2 regions of the Halomonas sp. G15 genome follow, and region 2 is predicted to be linked to the other one. Evidence: predicted binding sites of a transcription regulator. Region 2 holds the regulator's gene; the other holds the start of a gene.
The links. Region 2 encodes PhoB, which activates phosphate uptake and scavenging genes when phosphate is short. Its sites were predicted from a motif close to TGTCATANNNNTGTCANA; they were not measured.
Positions count from the first base shown of each region.

Region 1: a site for PhoB is predicted at 1,784-1,801, ahead of LWH48_RS08640 (DUF6482 family protein). Genes of this name have one in related genera too.

Region 1 covers NZ_JAJSPA010000014.1:29,013-37,111, reverse strand. The annotation lists gene dnaB (replicative DNA helicase) at 1-1,373, shown strand, start outside; gene LWH48_RS08645 (hypothetical protein) at 1,453-1,746, shown strand; gene LWH48_RS08640 (DUF6482 family protein) at 1,866-2,168, shown strand; gene LWH48_RS08635 (thiol-disulfide oxidoreductase DCC family protein) at 2,225-2,617, opposite strand; gene LWH48_RS08630 (cryptochrome/photolyase family protein) at 2,614-4,224, opposite strand; gene hemH (ferrochelatase) at 4,345-5,433, shown strand; gene LWH48_RS08620 (Na+/H+ antiporter subunit G) at 5,490-5,882, opposite strand; gene LWH48_RS08615 (K+/H+ antiporter subunit F) at 5,891-6,160, opposite strand; gene LWH48_RS08610 (Na+/H+ antiporter subunit E) at 6,154-6,651, opposite strand; gene LWH48_RS08605 (monovalent cation/H+ antiporter subunit D) at 6,648-8,099, opposite strand, start outside.
Region 2 covers NZ_JAJSPA010000013.1:33,783-41,881, reverse strand. The annotation lists gene recG (ATP-dependent DNA helicase RecG) at 1-579, shown strand, start outside; gene yccS (YccS family putative transporter) at 611-2,734, opposite strand; gene LWH48_RS08230 (hypothetical protein) at 2,757-3,113, opposite strand; gene LWH48_RS08225 (HU family DNA-binding protein) at 3,201-3,476, opposite strand; gene LWH48_RS08220 (FAD-dependent oxidoreductase) at 3,635-4,795, opposite strand; gene LWH48_RS08215 (chorismate--pyruvate lyase family protein) at 4,944-5,420, shown strand; gene ubiA (4-hydroxybenzoate octaprenyltransferase) at 5,595-6,485, shown strand; gene phoB (phosphate regulon transcriptional regulator PhoB) at 6,561-7,250, shown strand; gene phoR (phosphate regulon sensor histidine kinase PhoR) at 7,252-8,099, shown strand, end outside.

The DNA.
Region 1 (8,099 bases), on a different contig from region 2:
AGCACGACCAGGAAACCGCCGCCCTCAAGGTACCGCCCCACTCGCTGGAGGCGGAGCAGTCGGTGCTGGGCGGACTGATGCTCGACAACCAGGCCTGGGACAACGTCGCCGACCGCCTGGTGGCCGACGACTTCTATCGCTACGAGCACCGCCTGATCTTCAACGTCATGGCGGAGCTTGCCGAGTCGGCGCGGCCGCTGGACGTGGTGACCCTCTCCGAGGCGCTGGAGGGGCGTGACCAGCTGGACACCGTGGGCGGCCTGGCTACCCTCGCCGAACTGGCCCGCAATACCCCCTCCGCGAGCAATATCCGCGCCTATGCCGATATCGTTCGCGAGCGGGCGACCCTGCGCAAGCTGATCCGTGCCGCCAGCCAGATCGCCGATGGTGCCTTCAGCCCCCAGGGGCGGCCGGCGGACGAGCTGGTCGACGAGGCCGAGCGGCTGGTGTTCCAGATCAGCGAGGAGCGCCCCAAGTCGGGCGGCCCCATCGGCATGAGCGAGCTGCTCGCCAAGGCGGTGGACCGCATCGACGAGCTGTTCAACATGAAGGGCGAGATGACCGGCCTCTCCACCGGCTTCCGCGACCTGGACGAGATGACCTCGGGGCTGCAGCCCTCGGACCTGGTGATCATCGCCGGGAGGCCCTCGATGGGCAAGACCACCTTCGCGATGAACATCGTCGAACATGCCGTCATCTCCAGCGAGAAGCCGGTGATGGTGTTCTCCATGGAGATGCCCGCCGATGCCCTGATGCTGCGCATGCTCTCGTCGCTGGGGCGCATCGACCAGACCCGGGTGCGTACCGGCCAGCTGGAGGACGAGGACTGGCCGCGGCTGACCTCGGCGGTGAACCTGCTCAAGGACAAGCAGCTGTTCATCGATGATACCGCGGCGCTGTCGCCCAACGAGATGCGCTCGCGTATCCGCCGCCTGGTGCGTGAGCACGGCAACGTCGGGCTGGTGATGATCGACTACCTTCAGCTGATGCAGATCCCCGGCTTCTCCGAGAACCGTACCGGCGAGATCTCCGAGATCTCCCGCTCGCTCAAGGGGCTGGCCAAGGAGTTCGGCTGTCCGGTGGTGGCGCTCTCCCAGCTCAACCGCTCCCTCGAGCAGCGTCCCAACAAGCGGCCGGTGATGTCGGACCTGCGCGAATCCGGCGCCATCGAGCAGGATGCCGACGTGATCGCCTTCGTCTATCGTGACGAGGTCTATAATCCCGACAACCCCGACAATCAGGGGCTGGCCGAGCTGATCATCGGCAAGCAGCGTAACGGCCCCATCGGCACGGTGCATATGGCCTTCATTGGTCGCTATACCCGCTTCGAGGACCTGGCGCCCGACAGCTATGGAGATGGCTTCGGCGAGTGAGCGCGGGCGTCGCGGGTTGAGCCGGGGCGAGGGGCCCGTATAATGCCCACCCCCCGAACGAGTACAGGAAGGAGGTAGCATGGCAGGCGGATTTCAGCGCGGCAATCGACGCCGCACCCCCAAGCTGGAGGCGCGCGGCGAGCTCCAGTCCGTGGAGCGTGAAGGCCCGTTCAAGGAGTGGCTGGGCATGCCCGACCTCTACCGCTACCAGCTGATGGTGGAGGGTGAGACCTACAGCTACCAGACCGAGGACGCTGAACTGCCGGTGGCGGTGGGTGACCGTGTGGTTTTCCGCTACAAGGAGACCAAGGCCGGCAAGTGGGTCGACCGGAACTCGCTGGGCAAGGCGATCGATCCTTCCGACTATCAATAGCTTGTGGAACTCTCCTGGGGTCTCGTAGTCACATTTTTGACATGCAGCCGTCACCCTGGCGTCATCCTCCGGCGCCAGTCTGTGAGGACATGCAACTACAAGACACCCTGGAGGGATCCATGGATTTTCACGACCTCAAGGCCTTCGCGGCCCATCATGACAACTACGAGATTCGCGTCATCGGCCATGCCGGCAGTCGCTTCTATCAGGTAGAGCTGGAGGACATCGAGGGGCAGCGACACATGCTGACCCGTCAGGGCAAGCCGGTGCTGTTCCGCGCCCTGGACGACGTCTATGTGGAGCTCAAGCGTGCCGGCATTCACCGCGCTTACCTGGTTCAGCAGGTGCCTCACGACGAGGTGATCGGCCGCGCCACCCACTATCAGGACCCGCTGACTTCACGCATGCCGCTGGTCTTCTGAGCATCGTTCCGGTTTCGGCCGGCTCCTTCTCGTAGACCGCCGCCCGGCGAGACGATTCACCGCCGCCGCGCCTCCAGCCAGCGCCCCAGGCGCACCCGGCGGCGGGCAAACCAGCGATAACCCGCATCCATCAGCCCCGCCAGTCCTGGCAGGGTGCTAATCCATACCAGCCGCCGGTAGCCCAGCACCGCGTAGAGCGCGCGGCTGGCGTCCATGCCGATGTACCAGTGGCCCCTGGCGTCCTGCAGGTGCAGCCGGCCCATCATTTCCTCGAAGGTCCGGCCCTGCGCCGTGGCGTCGAAGTCCGGTGCCTGGATATCCACCAGCGCCACGCGCGCCCGTCGTGGATGTCGTTCCAGCCAGGCCACCTCACGCTGGCACAGCGGGCAGTCGCCGTCGTGATAGAGGGTGACCGGCGGCGTGGCGGCGAGGGGATCGCGACGGCTCATGGGGTCTCCTCCTGGCGCGTGGTGCGGTAACCGGCGAGATGGCGGCGGCGCTCTTCAACGTCTCCCGCCTGGCGCCAGGCCGAGCTTCGCGGCAGCGCCGCCAGGAAGGCCTCCGCTTGCTCTCGCATGGCCGAACGCTTCTCGTCGCTCATCCTGGCCAGCGAGCCATAGATCAGTTTCATGCGCGGGTTGGCCGAGAGAGTCTCGGCATGACGCTCCAGGAAGCGCCAGTAGAGGCTGTTGAGCGGGCAGGCGTCGTCCCCGGTGACCCGCTTCGGGTCGAAGCGGCAGTGGCGACAGTGGTCCGACATGCGGTCGATATACTTGCCCGAGGCGCAGTAGGGCTTGGAGCCCATCAGGCCGCCATCGGCATGCAGCACCATCCCCAGGGTATTGGGCAGCTCCACCCACTCGCAGGCGTCGGCATACACCGCCAGGTACCAGTCGCACAGCGCCTCCGGCGATACATCACACAGCAGTGCGATGTTGCCGGTCACCATCAGCCGCTGGATATGGTGGGCATAGGCGTTGTCGCGGGTCATCTCGATGGCGCGCGCAAGGCAGCGCAGCTCGGTCTCGCCGCTCCAGTAGCAGGCCGGCAGGTCGCCCTCGGCCCCCAGGGCGTTGCCCGTCTTGTAATCGGGCATGCGTGTCCAGTAGAGGCCGCGCACATACTCCCTCCAGCCCAGGATCTGGCGGATAAAGCCCTCCACCGAGTTCAGCGGGGCGTGCCCCTCGAGATACTCCCGCTCCGCCGCCTCGCACAGCTCGCGAGGCGACAGCAGCCCCAGGTTGAGTGCCGCCGCGAGCCGCGAGTGGAACAGGAAGGGCTCGGCGTCGCTGATGGCGTCCTGGTAGCGACCGAACTCGGGGAGCAGGTGCTGGATGAAATGGCGCAGGTCGACCAGCGCCTGGCGCCGCGTCACCGGCCAGTGGAAGCCCTCGAGGCTGCCGAAGTGGTCGCCGAAGTGCTCCGCCACCAGCGCCAGGACCTCCTCGGTGACGGCGTCCCGACGGTGGTGCGGGGGTTCCGGGGCCGTGAGTGACTCCGGCAGCGGCTCGCGGTTGTCGTGGTCGAAGTTCCACTGCCCGCCGGCGGGCTGGTCATCCTCCATCAGGAGGCCCGTTCGCCGTCGCTGCTCCCGGTAGAAGTACTCCAGGCGCAGCGACTTTCGGCCGCGCGCCCAGGCGGCGAAGTCGTCCGGAGTGGTATAGAAGCGGTCATCCTCGAGCAGGCGCCAGGGCAGGGCGGCGCGCACACGCTCGTGCATCGCCTGCCACAGCCGCCACTCCCCGGGACGCACGACCTGGATCTCGTCGCAGCCGTAGAGGGCTGCCAGCCGCTCCGCCTCCTGGATCAGCCCCTGGGCGTTGTCGGCATCGTCCAGGGCGCTGTAGTGCACCCGGAAGCCCCTGTCGCGAAGTTCGGCGGCGAAGTGGCGCATGGCGGCCAGGATCAGGGCGATCTTCTGTGGGTGGTGGGGCACATAGGTGCCTTCGGCGGCCACCTCGCAGAGCGCCACCACGGCACCGTCGGGTGGGTCGCGCAGGCTGGCGAGCGTCGGGGTGAGCTGGTCGCCGAGCACCAGTACCAGGGGGCGGGACATGGCTTGACCTCGAATTGTACAAATCCATTTGATAGTACAACCCGATCGCCGTCGTCGCGAGGGTCCTGATACACTAGACCCGTTTTCAACAACCGCACGTATCGACCAAGGAGCCAGCCCATGACCACCGCGACCCCGGATTCGGCCAATTCCGGCATGGACCACCCCGGCAGCGGCCGCCTGGCCCATGCGCCGGATGACCATCCGCCGATTCCGCGCGCCCGGGTCGGCGTGGTGCTGGTCAACCTGGGCACCCCGGACGCCACCGACTACTGGTCCATGCGCCGCTACCTGAGTGAGTTCCTCTCCGACAAGCGGGTGGTGGACTATCCGAGCTGGAAGTGGCAACCGCTGCTGCAGCTGATCATCCTTTCGCGGCGGCCCTTCAAGTCCGGCGAGGCCTACCGTGGCATCTGGAACACCGAGAAGGACGAGAGTCCGCTGTTGACCATCACCCGGGATCAGACCCGCAAGGTGGCCGAGGGTCTCGAGGAGCGCTACGGCGATCAGGTGATGGTCGACTTCGCCATGCGCTACGGCAACCCCTCTACCGACAGCGTGCTAAAGCGCCTGCAGGCGGCGGGCTGCGAGCGGATCCTGTTCTTCCCGCTCTACCCCCAGTACGCCTCGCCCACCACCGCCACCGCCAACGACCATGCCTTCCGCACCCTGATGAAGCTCAAGTGGCAGCCGGCGATTCGCACGGTGCCGGCCTATTTCGAGCATCCTCACTATGTCGAGGCCCTGGCCAACTCGGTACGTGAGGCGTATGACGCCGCCGAGACGCCGCCGGAGGTGCTGGTGGCCTCCTATCATGGCGTGCCCAAGCGCTTCCTGATGGAAGGCGATCCCTACCACTGTCAGTGCCAGAAGACCACGCGACTGCTGCGCGAGGCCCTGGGCTGGGAAAAGGACAAGATCCAGACCGCCTTCCAGTCCCAGTTCGGTCCCGAGGAGTGGGTGGGGCCGGCCACCGTGGAGCATGTTGCCGAACTGGCGCGCCAGGGCAGGAAGCATATCGCCGTGGTCTCGCCGGCCTTCTCGGCCGACTGCGTGGAGACCCTGGAGGAGATCCAGGAGGAGATTCGCGACGCCTTCCTCGAGGCGGGCGGCGAGACCTTCACTTACGTGCCCTGTCTCAACGACCGCGAGGATCATGTCGCCGCGCTGCTCGCCATCATCCATAACGAGCTGGGTGGCTGGGTGTAGTCGTCGCAGCCGCAACACAGAACGCATCGGGCCCGCCATTGGCGGGCCCGGTGCGTTCAGCCGTGGCCGCGGTCGGGGTGGGGTACCGGCTTCTCGCCGACCTCCTCGGGGCGTAGTTCCACGGGGGTGCCGATGGTCTTGTCCGCATGCTTGAGCTTCAGGTGCAGGCCGGTCTTGGCCAGCAGGTGGGCGCTGACAGGGGCGGTGATGAACAGGAACAGGGTGATCAGCATCTCCTGGATGTCGGGCTTGCCCTCGGTGCCCCAGAAGTAGAGCATCGAGCCGACCAGTATGCAGCCGATCCCCAGGGTGGTGGCCTTGGTGGGGCCGTGCAGGCGCATGTAGAAGTCGCGCAGGTGGGCCATGCCCAGCGAGCCGATGAACACGAAGGCGCCGCCGGCCACCAGCAGCAGGGAGGTGACTCCCTCGATAATCAGATGCAGGGTCATGACGCCTCCTATTCGATGATGTCGCCACGCAGCAGGTACTTGCACACCGCCACGGTACTGATGAAGCCGAGCATGGCGATCAGCAGCGCCGACTCGAAGTAGGTCTTGGTGTTGAGCCACAGCCCCAGCAGCACGATCAGCGCGATGGAGTTGATGTACATGGTATCCAGCGCCAGCAGGCGGTCGGGCATGTCCGGGCCGATGGTCAGCCGATAGACGTTCAGCGCCAGCGCCGCCACCACCAGGGCCAGGCAGGTAAAGAGAGCGACCTCTAGCATTCGTAGATCTCCTTCAGCGGCCGTTCGTAACGCTCGCGAATGGTCTCGATCAGTGCGTCATCATCCTCCACGTCCAGGGCGTGGATCAGCAGCGACTTGCCATCCAGGCGCAGGTTTGCCGACACCGTGCCGGGCGTCAGGCTGATGGTGTTGGCCAGCAGGGTAACGGTGAAGCGGTCCTCCAGCATCAGCGGGTACTCCACGAAGTGGGGCCGCAGGCGCCGCCAGGGGTTGATGATCAGCCAGGCCACCTGGACGTTGGCGATCACGATATCGCCGAGTACGCGCAGCGCAAAGCGCAGTAGCAGACCCGGCTTCTTCACATGGGGCTGGGCGTCCCAGAAGCGGTGGGTCACCAGCGGGATCACTACCGCCAGGACGCCGCCCAGCAGGAGGTGGCCGAAGGCGATGCTGCGCACCATCAGCAGCCAGACGATCAGCAACAGGATTGACAGCAGCGGGGTGGGCAACCAGGCACGAGGCGTGATCATGGGGCGTCTCCCTCGGTGTTCAACAGCGTCCGGGTCAGCGATTCGGGATTCGCCAGCTGCTCGGCCGTGGCGTCGGTGTAGTCGACCAGCGGCCCGGCCAGGATCACCAGCAGCGGGGCGACGCCGATCAGCCAGGCGACGCCGAACCACTGGCGATGCGCCAGGCGCTGGCCGTCAGCCTCGCCGGTGCTGCGCCAGAAGAGCGTCGAGCCGGCCCGGGAGAGGGCAATGATGGCGGCGAGCCCCGAGAGCAGCAGGATCGGCCACAGCCAGGCGCGCTCCGCACCCTCGGCGGCAGCCAGCAGCAGCGCCTTGCCGATGGCACCGGAGAGCGGTGGCATGCCCGCCACGGCGATGGCACCGGCGAAGAACAGCACGGCCAGCCAGCCCCCCTGGCGCAGCGGGCGCCCCTTGACCAGCCGGGTGCCGGCCTGGCCGCGCTGGGCGCCGATCATCTCGGCGAGCAGGAACAGCCCGCCGGTGATCAGGGTAGTGTGGATCAGGTAGTAGAGCAGGGCGGAGACCGCCGCCGGGGTGCCGATGCCGATCCCCGCCAACAGGGTGCCCACCGAGACCAGCACCAGATAAGCCACCAGCAGGCGCAGGTCCCGGGCGGCCAGGACGCCGATCGCGGCCGCCACCAGGGTGCCCAGTGACAGCCACCATACCCACGCCTGTTCCAGGTTGGCCAGCGGCCCGGCGGCCTCGCCGAAGACCAGCGAGTAGACCCGCAGGATGGCGTAGATACCCACCTTGGTCATGATCGCGAACAGTGCCGCCACCGGCGCCGGAGCCGCTGCATAGGCCTTGGGCAGCCAGAAGTAGAGCGGCAGGATGGCGGCCTTGAGGCCAAACACCACCAGCAGCATCAGCCCGCCGGCCACCACCAGCCCCTCGCGCTCGGCGGGAAGCGTGGCCAGTCGGGTGGCCATGTCGGCCATGTTGAGGGTGCCGGTGGCGCCGTAGAGGATGCCCACCGCGATCAGGAACAGCGATGACCCGGCCAGGTTGAGCACCACGTAGTGCACCCCGGACATGATCCGCTCCTTGCCGCCACCGTGCAGCAGCAGGGCATAGGAGGCGAGCAGCAGGACCTCGAAGAACACGAACAGGTTGAACAGATCGCCGGTCAGGAAGGCCCCGTTGATACCCATCAACTGCCACTGGAAGAGGCCGTGAAAGTTGCTGCCGCGCTCGTCATCGCCGGCGCAGGCGAATACCACGGCGCCTACCGCCAGCACTGCAGTGAGCAGCACCATGAGTGCCGAGAGTCGGTCGAGCACCAGTACGATACCGAAGGGGGGCTGCCAGTCCCCCAGGGCGTAGTAGGTTACCTCGCCGCCGGCGGCGCGAGCCACCAGGGCGATGCCCACCAGCAGCAGGGCGAGGGTGGCGCCGGTGCCGATCAGGCGCTTGACGCGGACGCTGCCCTGACGCTGGAAGAGCAG
Region 2 (8,099 bases):
GCCGCCGAGGCGACCCGGGACGAACTCACCGAGGCACTGCCGGAACTCGCCATCGGCCTGGTCCACGGGCGCATGAAGGCCGCCGAGAAGGCGGAGGTGATGGATGCCTTCAAGGCCGGGGAGCTGGACCTGCTGGTGGCCACCACGGTGATCGAGGTGGGGGTCGACGTGCCCAACGCCAGCCTGATGATCATCGAGAACCCCGAGCGGCTGGGGCTCTCCCAGCTGCACCAGTTGCGCGGGCGGGTAGGGCGCGGCGCCACCAACAGCTTCTGCGTGCTGCTCTACCACCCGCCGCTCTCCGCCCACTCCAAGGAGCGCCTGGCGGTGATGCGCGAGACCACCGACGGCTTTCGCATCGCCGAGAAGGACCTGGAGCTGCGCGGCCCCGGAGAAGTTCTGGGCACCCGCCAGACGGGCCTTGCCCAGATGAAGATCGCCGACCTGGAACGCGACGCCGACCTGCTGGACCGCGTCGCCCCCCTGGCCGAGGCACTGATGGCCACCCACCCCGAGGCCAGCCAGCCACTGATTCGCCGCTGGCTGGGCGAAGAGGCCGGCCGCTACGGACAGGTGTGACGGCCGCAAGCCCGCAAGATCGCGATCCTGGTCAAGGCTGATCCTCGATCAGCCTTGCCGAGGCTTCCCGCAGCGGCACCAGCTGATGACCGATCAGCTCAAGCTGAGCCCCCAGCAGAGAGTCCGGCGCCGCCTCGGTCACCTCCAGGGAGGCATGCGGATCGATCGGTTCCCGCCGCTCCAGCGCCCGGGCCAAGCCGTCCAGTTCGGCGAGGACCGCCTCGGCCAGCGCACTCTCCGCCGGTGTCACCCCGCGACTCTCGCCGCGATGGGCGCCCAGCGCGGAAAGATAGTTGAGCAGGGTGTGGGCGTGGAGCTGGAAGGGCAGCCCGCGGTCGACGTCGCGGCGGAAGGGGCCCGGCTCCTGCTGCACATTGGCCAGCATCGCGGCGAGCTCCGCATCGGCGTTGTGGGCATTGCGGCGGGCCAGGCGATAGGCCAGGTCGTCGCGCTTGCCGCTGGCATACTGCTCGACCAGCGCCGCCAGATAGTCGCGCCCTGCCGCCAGGGTGGCGGCCGCCTGACGATGCAGCCGCCTGCCCTGCCAGTCGGGCAGGATCGTCAGCACGGCAAGCCCGGCGATGCCGGCGCCCAGCAGGGTGTCCAGGAGACGCGGCCAGATCAGCCCGAAACCATCCCCCACCTGGTTGAAGCAGCTCAGTACCATCAGGGTGATCGCCCCCGTGGCCAGGGTGTAGTGGCGCCCGCGCAGGGCGAAGAAGGCGACCCCGGCGACCACCGCGATCCCCGCCTGGAGCGCCGGCGACGGGAACAGGCTGATCAGCGCCCAGCCCACCACCAGCCCCAGCACCGTGCCCAGGATGCGCTGCCACAGGAAGCGCCGAGTGGCGCCGAAGCTGGGCCGGCAGACGAACAGGCTGGTCAGCAAGATCCAGTAGCCCTGGGTGGGATGGATCAGGTGCAGGACCGCATAGCCAGCGACCAGGGTGGCGGCCAGGCGCACGGCGTGACGGAAGACCGGCGAACGTGGGGTCAGCTGGGCCTGAAGGCGTTCGATCACGTCACCCAGGCCCCGGGGGGTGCGGTCATGGAGCGCATCATCGTCCCCCTCGCCGAGCTCCGGATGGCGCGCCCCGGCCAGGGCTCGCTCCAGGGTCCCCAGATTATCGGCCACGGCCCCCAGGGGGGGCAGCAGCGGCTGGCTCTCGTCGGATATCGTCCCCCGCAGGTGCACCAGGGAGGCCTCCAGGTCGACCAGCGCCTGCTCGCTGGGGGCCAGGTCGAAGGAGCGCTTGAGCAGCAGGCCCCGGGCCAGGGTCCGGCACGCCTCGCCCTGAGCCTGGAGCACCCGCTGGACGCGGAACAGCACGTCGTGATGGAAGAAGGCCTCGGCCAGCTCGGCATAGGGGGAGTGGGAGGAACTGGCCCGCTCGTGGATATCCTGGGCGATGAAGTAGAGACGCAGGTAGCGCGCCAACCGCGGCGAGGCGCGCTGCCCCTCCAGGCGACGAAAGAGGCGCTCCTTGGCGTCGTTGAGGGCCTCCACCACCCGGCCGTTCTGGCGCGCCAGCGCCAGGCGCCGACCCTCCACATCCAGCCCGCGCAACGGCTCGAAGAGCGCTGCCTTGAGTCCGAGGTAGCGGGCCAGCTCGCGGTAGACCCTCGCCATGGCCAGCTGCAGCGGCTGACGCGAGAAGAGCGAACACCACGCCACGGAGATCGCGCCATACCAGGCGGCACCCGCCACCAGCAGCGCCGGCTCACGCCACAGTTCGCCCAGCGCCGGGCTGCCGCGCTGCTCGAGGCTGATCAGGGTGTAGATGGTCAGGATCAGGGTGGCATTGGCGATGGTCGCGTAGCGCTGGCTGACCGCGCCGAGCATGGTCATGCCAAAGGCCGCCAGGCCCAGGGTCACCACCAGGGGCCAGGGGTGTGTAAAGAGCAGTTCCATCGCCAGGGAGGCCAGCGCAAAGCAGACCAGGGTGACCAGCAGGGCGGCAAGCCGGCCGGACCACTCATCATCGGTCTCGGCCAGGGCACTGGCGATGGCACCCAGGAACAGCGGAATCAGGCTGGCCATGTCGCCGCGCCACCAGCACAGCAGCGTGATACCGGCCAGGGCGATGAAGACCCGCAGGCTGTAAGCGGCGGGCTCGAGGGTCCAGAAGCGGCGCAGGACCAGGGAGGGGGACATGGCGGGCACAGATCTCCCGCGGTCAGAGGTGGCGCAGCAGCTTCTGCAGACGCTGGAGATCGGCGGCGTCGCCGACCAGGCGCACGCGCCCATCCATCATGCCGTCGAGGAAGACCTGCTGGGTCGGCTTGCGCAGCACCTCGAGCGCGGTGGCCGCGTCCTCGAAGCGCAGCTCCAGGTCGAGGTCCACGGGCAGGCCGCGGCCATGCTCGATGCCGCGGGGTGACATGCGATAGTGGCGCGCGATGGAGAGGTCCTCGGTGGCCACCCCCCAGTCGAGGCCGCGCATCTCGCCGAGCAGCTCGCGGAAGCGGGGCTTGCGACGCAGGGCGCGGGTGAGCAGCCAGCCCAGCACCCAGAGCATCAGTTTCAACTTCATGTCATCACCACCGGATCCCTGGAGGGTGGAAACGAAGACGCCTGGCGCCGGAACCTGGCCAGGCGTCCCGGGGTTACCTTCCCGGAGTTACTTGGCCACGGCGTCCTTGAGCCCCTTGCCCGGCTTGAAGGCTACCGTCTTGCTGGCCGGAATGGTCAGCGGCTGGCCGGTCTGGGGGTTCTTGCCGGTGCGCGCGGCGCGCTCGCGCACGGCAAAGGTGCCGAAGCCGATCAGCGAGACATCCTGTCCCTGGGAGACACTCCCGGTGATCTCGTCGAGGATGACATTGAGGACCTGGCTCGCCTTGTCCTTCGACAGGTCGGCACGCTCGGCAATCGCCGCCGCGAGTTCTGGCTTACGCATACAACCCTCCTGGTGTGGCACTGGATCCCGGCGCATCGCACGGGATGTTGTTGTCATGGCAGACGGCGCTCGCCGTTCACCCGGTGACGTCACCGGGCGACGGGCGAACGGCGTCGAAAGGTACGCTGCGGCGACCGCCACGGGTCGCCATCGCCGGTCTAGCCTAGCAACGCCGGCGCAGCCCGCGCCAGTTCGACTTTCCGACGCACGCAGGCGCCTGTCAACGCAAATCCGATCAAACGTCCGTCCTCGGCCTCGGCCAGGGCAGTGAGATCCCCCGCCTCCCCCTCGATCCGCCAGCGTGCCGGGGCACGCATGGGCGGCAGCGCCACCACCGGCAGCAGCGGCGTCTTGACCAGCACCGGCCAGGCGCCGTAGCGCACCGGGGTGGGTGTGCCGGTCAGGGTGCGGGCCAGGGCCCGAGCGGAGGCCTGGAGCGGCTGCACGTACATGGCGTTGACCCCCTCGACGCAGGCCACATCTCCCAGCGCATAGACATCCGGCGCCGAGGTAGCCAGGGTCCGATCGGTGTGGATTCCCGCGGCGCTGACCGCGAGGCCCGCCGCCTCGGCCAGCGCCGTGCGGGGCGACAGGCCGGTGGCCAACAGGATCAGGTCGGCCACCACGGCAGTGCCGTCCTCGAGACATACCAGCGCATCGCCGCCCTCGGCCTGGAGTCCCACGACCCCCGCGCCCAGGTGCAGGCCCATGCCGGCGTCCCGGAAGGCCTCGCCCAGCGCTCGCCCCAGCGGCTCGGGAAGCAGGCGCGGCAGCGGCGCGGCCTCCGGTGCCACCAGACTCACCCGATGGCCGCCGGCCAGCAGGTCGTTGGCGAACTCGCAGCCCACCAGGCCGGCACCGACGATGGCCACCCGGGCCGGCCGGCCCAGGTCGCTCACTGCGGCGTGGAAGGCGCGATAATCGTCCAGGTCGTTGACCGTCATCACCCGTCCGGCCAGGGCCTCGGGCACGTCGAAGGGGGCGACCGGTGCCGCCCCGGTGGCCAGCACCAACTCCCCGTAGTCCAGCCGCTCCTCGCCGATGCGCAGGGTATGGGCCCGGGTATCGATGGCCTCGACCCGGGTATGGGTGCGCACCACCGCGTTCAGAGACTCGGCGATCGCCAGGGCGCTGCGGGCGGCCAGCCGCTCGGGCGGCAGCCCCTTGGCGAAGCCGGTGGAGAGCAGCGGCTTGGAGTAGTCGTCGCCGCTGTCGGCGGTGATCAGGGTCACCGGTCGCTCGGTGTCAAGGGCGCGCAGCTGGCGCAACAGGCCGAGGCCCGCCATGCCGCTGCCGAGGATGGTCAAGGGGGCGCTCATGGGTCTCCTCGTCGAGGAAGGGGGATGGTGGCGCATGGTACACTACCCGGCCCCAAGGATGGACACGGAGCCCGTGGTGCCCGATTCCTCACGTCACGCCCTGCCCGGTCCGGTGCGCTGGCTGCCGCTGGCCGCGGCGCGGCCCTCCATGAGCCCCGCCTGGCGGCGCTGGGTCGGCTCCCGGGATTCTCTGACCCTGCGACTCACCGAGGCCGGTCGGCCGCGCCCCTTCCAGGTCCAGCTGCTCGACCAGCGTACCGGAACCCCGCGGCGCGACGAGGCCCAGGCCCTCGCCCTGCCACCGGGACGCCAGGCCTGGCTGCGCGAGGTCGCGCTGTGCCTGGGCGAATCACCCTGGGTGGTGGCGCGTTCGGTGGCCCCCCTTGAGGGGCTGCCCGCCCATGACCTGGAGCATCTCGGCGAACGCTCCCTGGGCAGCTGGCTGTTCCGCCAGCCGGACCTCGAGCGCGGAGAGATCGAGGTGACCCGCGCCCCTGCCGGCTTCCACCCGGACCGCGGGCCCTGGGGACGCCGCTCGGTGTTTCGCCACGGCGACTTCCGCGTGCTGGTGCAGGAATGGTTCCTCGACGCCATGGCGGATGACCTCGGCCTGCCTTCGCGCTAGGCTCTGGGATTCCCGATGCCCAGGGGCGCCGGGGATACGCCGAAGAGGAGGTCCTACGCCAGGGAAGGCGTCGGTAGCGCCCAGGGAAGGGTTCACAGCGCCTCCTCGAAGGCGTATCACCGGAACAGCCCCGTCAGCGCATCCCCCCACTCCACAACCCACCGCGAGGTAGAGATGGACCGCTCCCTGATGCGCCCCACGGGCCTGGCCCGGATCCCCGACTTCCTGCGCCTGATGCGCCTCGACCGCCCCATCGGCACCTGGCTGCTGATGTGGCCCACCCTGTGGGCGCTGTGGGTAGCCGCCGAGGGCCTGCCGGAGCGCCACCTGCTGCTGATCTTCGTCGCCGGCGTCTACCTGATGCGCGCCGCCGGCTGCGTGGTCAACGACTACGCCGACCGCCACTTCGACGGCCACGTCAAGCGGACCCTGGATCGCCCCCTGGCCACCGGCCGCATCAGCGAAGGCGAGGCCCAGGCGCTGTTCCTGCTGCTGGTGCTCGCGGCCTTCGTGGTGGTGCTGTTCACCAACCTGTTCACGGTCCTGCTGTCGATCGGCGGCCTGATCCTGGCCTTCATCTACCCCTTCATGAAGCGCTACACCCACCTGCCCCAGCTCTTCCTGGGGGCCGCCTTCTCCTGGGCGATCCCCATGGCCTTCGGCGCGGTGCTCGGCCAGGTGCCCTTCGAGGCGTGGCTGCTGTTCGCCGCCAATGTGGTATGGACCGTGGCCTACGACACCCAGTACGCCATGGTCGACCGCGACGACGACCTGAAGATCGGCATCAAGTCCACCGCGGTGCTGTTCGGCGGCGCCGACCGCTTCATGATCGGCCTGCTGCAGCTGGTGACGCTGGCGCTTCTGGCCTGGGCCGGGGCACGGCTCGACCTGGGCGGTTTCTTCTGGCTGGGCCTGGCGGCCATGGCCGCCACCTTCGCCTGGCAGCACTGGCTGATCCGCGAACGCGAACGCGAGCCCTGCTTCCGGGCCTTCCTCAACAACTACTGGTCGGGGCTGCTGGTGTTCGCCGGCATCGCCCTGAGCCTGTGGCCGGGCATCCAGTAGGGCAGTGCTGTCACTCCAGTGTCATAATGGCGTGGTGCAATCGACATCGACCCGTCATTGACCCGAGGCTTCAGGATGACCGCCAAGACCGTACTGATTGTCGACGATGAAGCGCCGATCCGCGAGATGATCGCGATGGCGCTGGAGATGGCCGACTATCGTGTGCTCGAGGCGGACAACGCCCAGACCGCCCACGCCATGGTGGTGGACCACCAGCCCGACCTGCTGCTGCTCGACTGGATGATGCCCGGCACCAGCGGCATCGAGCTGGCGAGGCGCCTCAAGCGCGAGGAGACCACCGCCGAGCTGCCGATCATCATGCTCACCGCCAAGGGCGAGGAGGACAACAAGATCCAGGGGCTCGAGTCCGGCGCCGATGACTACATCACCAAGCCCTTCTCGCCCCGCGAGCTGGTGGCGCGCCTCAAGGCCGTGCTGCGCCGCGCCACACCGCGCGGCGTCGAGGATCCGGTGGAGGTGGAGGGACTGCTGCTCGACCCGGTCAGCCATCGGGTCAGCGCCGACGGCCAGGGGCTCGAGATGGGTCCCACCGAGTACCGCCTGTTGCAGTTCTTCATGACCCACCAGGAGCGCGCCTACACCCGCAGCCAGCTGCTGGACCAGGTGTGGGGCGGTAACGTCTACGTCGAGGAGCGTACCGTCGACGTGCATATCCGCCGCCTGCGCAAGGCGCTGGGCGAGCGCCACCAGCATCTGGTACAGACGGTGCGCGGCACCGGCTACCGGTTCTCCGCCAAGGCCTGATGTGAGGCTCTGGAAGCGCGAGCTGTGGCGTCTTCTTCTGCTGGCTGGCCTGGGCCTGGCGATCGGCTGGCCGCTGGGCGCACCGGGCGCCGGACTGTCCCTGGGCCTCGCGCTGTGCCTCGCCTACCACCTCCATCAGTTGCGCAGCCTTCACCATTGGCTGACCCATGACACCCAGGCGGAGCCGCCCTCGGCCGCGGGGCTGTGGGGCGACCTGATGGACCGCCTCTACCGCTATCAGAAGGGCCAGCGCATCACCCAGGGGCGGCTGCTCAGCACCCTGCGGCGTATCCAGGAGTCCTCCGAGGCGATGCGCGACAGCGTGGTGATGCTCGACCGCCATGGCGACATGGAGTGGTGGAACAGCGCTGCGGAGCAGATGCTGGGGCTGAAGGCGGCGCTGGATCGCGGTCACCACATCACCAACCTGCTGCGCGACCCACGCTTCGTCGACTACTTCCACCGTCGCGACTACCGCGAACCGCTGACCCTGCCCTCGCCCATCGACGAGCGCATGATCCTGCAGTTCCAGATCACCCTCTACGGTGACGACGAGCGCCTGCTGATGGCCCGCGATATCACCCGCCTGCACCGCCTGGAGGAGATGCGCCGCGACTTCGTGGCCAACGTCTCCCATGAGCTGCGCACGCCGCTCACGGTGCTCGCCGGCTACCTGGAGACCTATGCCGACCAGGCCGAGCTGCTCCCCCCCCGCCTGGGCCGCGGCCTCGCCAGCATGCAGGAGCAGACCACCCGCATGCAGAACCTGGTCGAGGACCTGCTGCTGCTGTCGCGACTGGAGATCGACCGCGGCGGCGCCGACCATGTGCCACTGGACATGGCCGCACT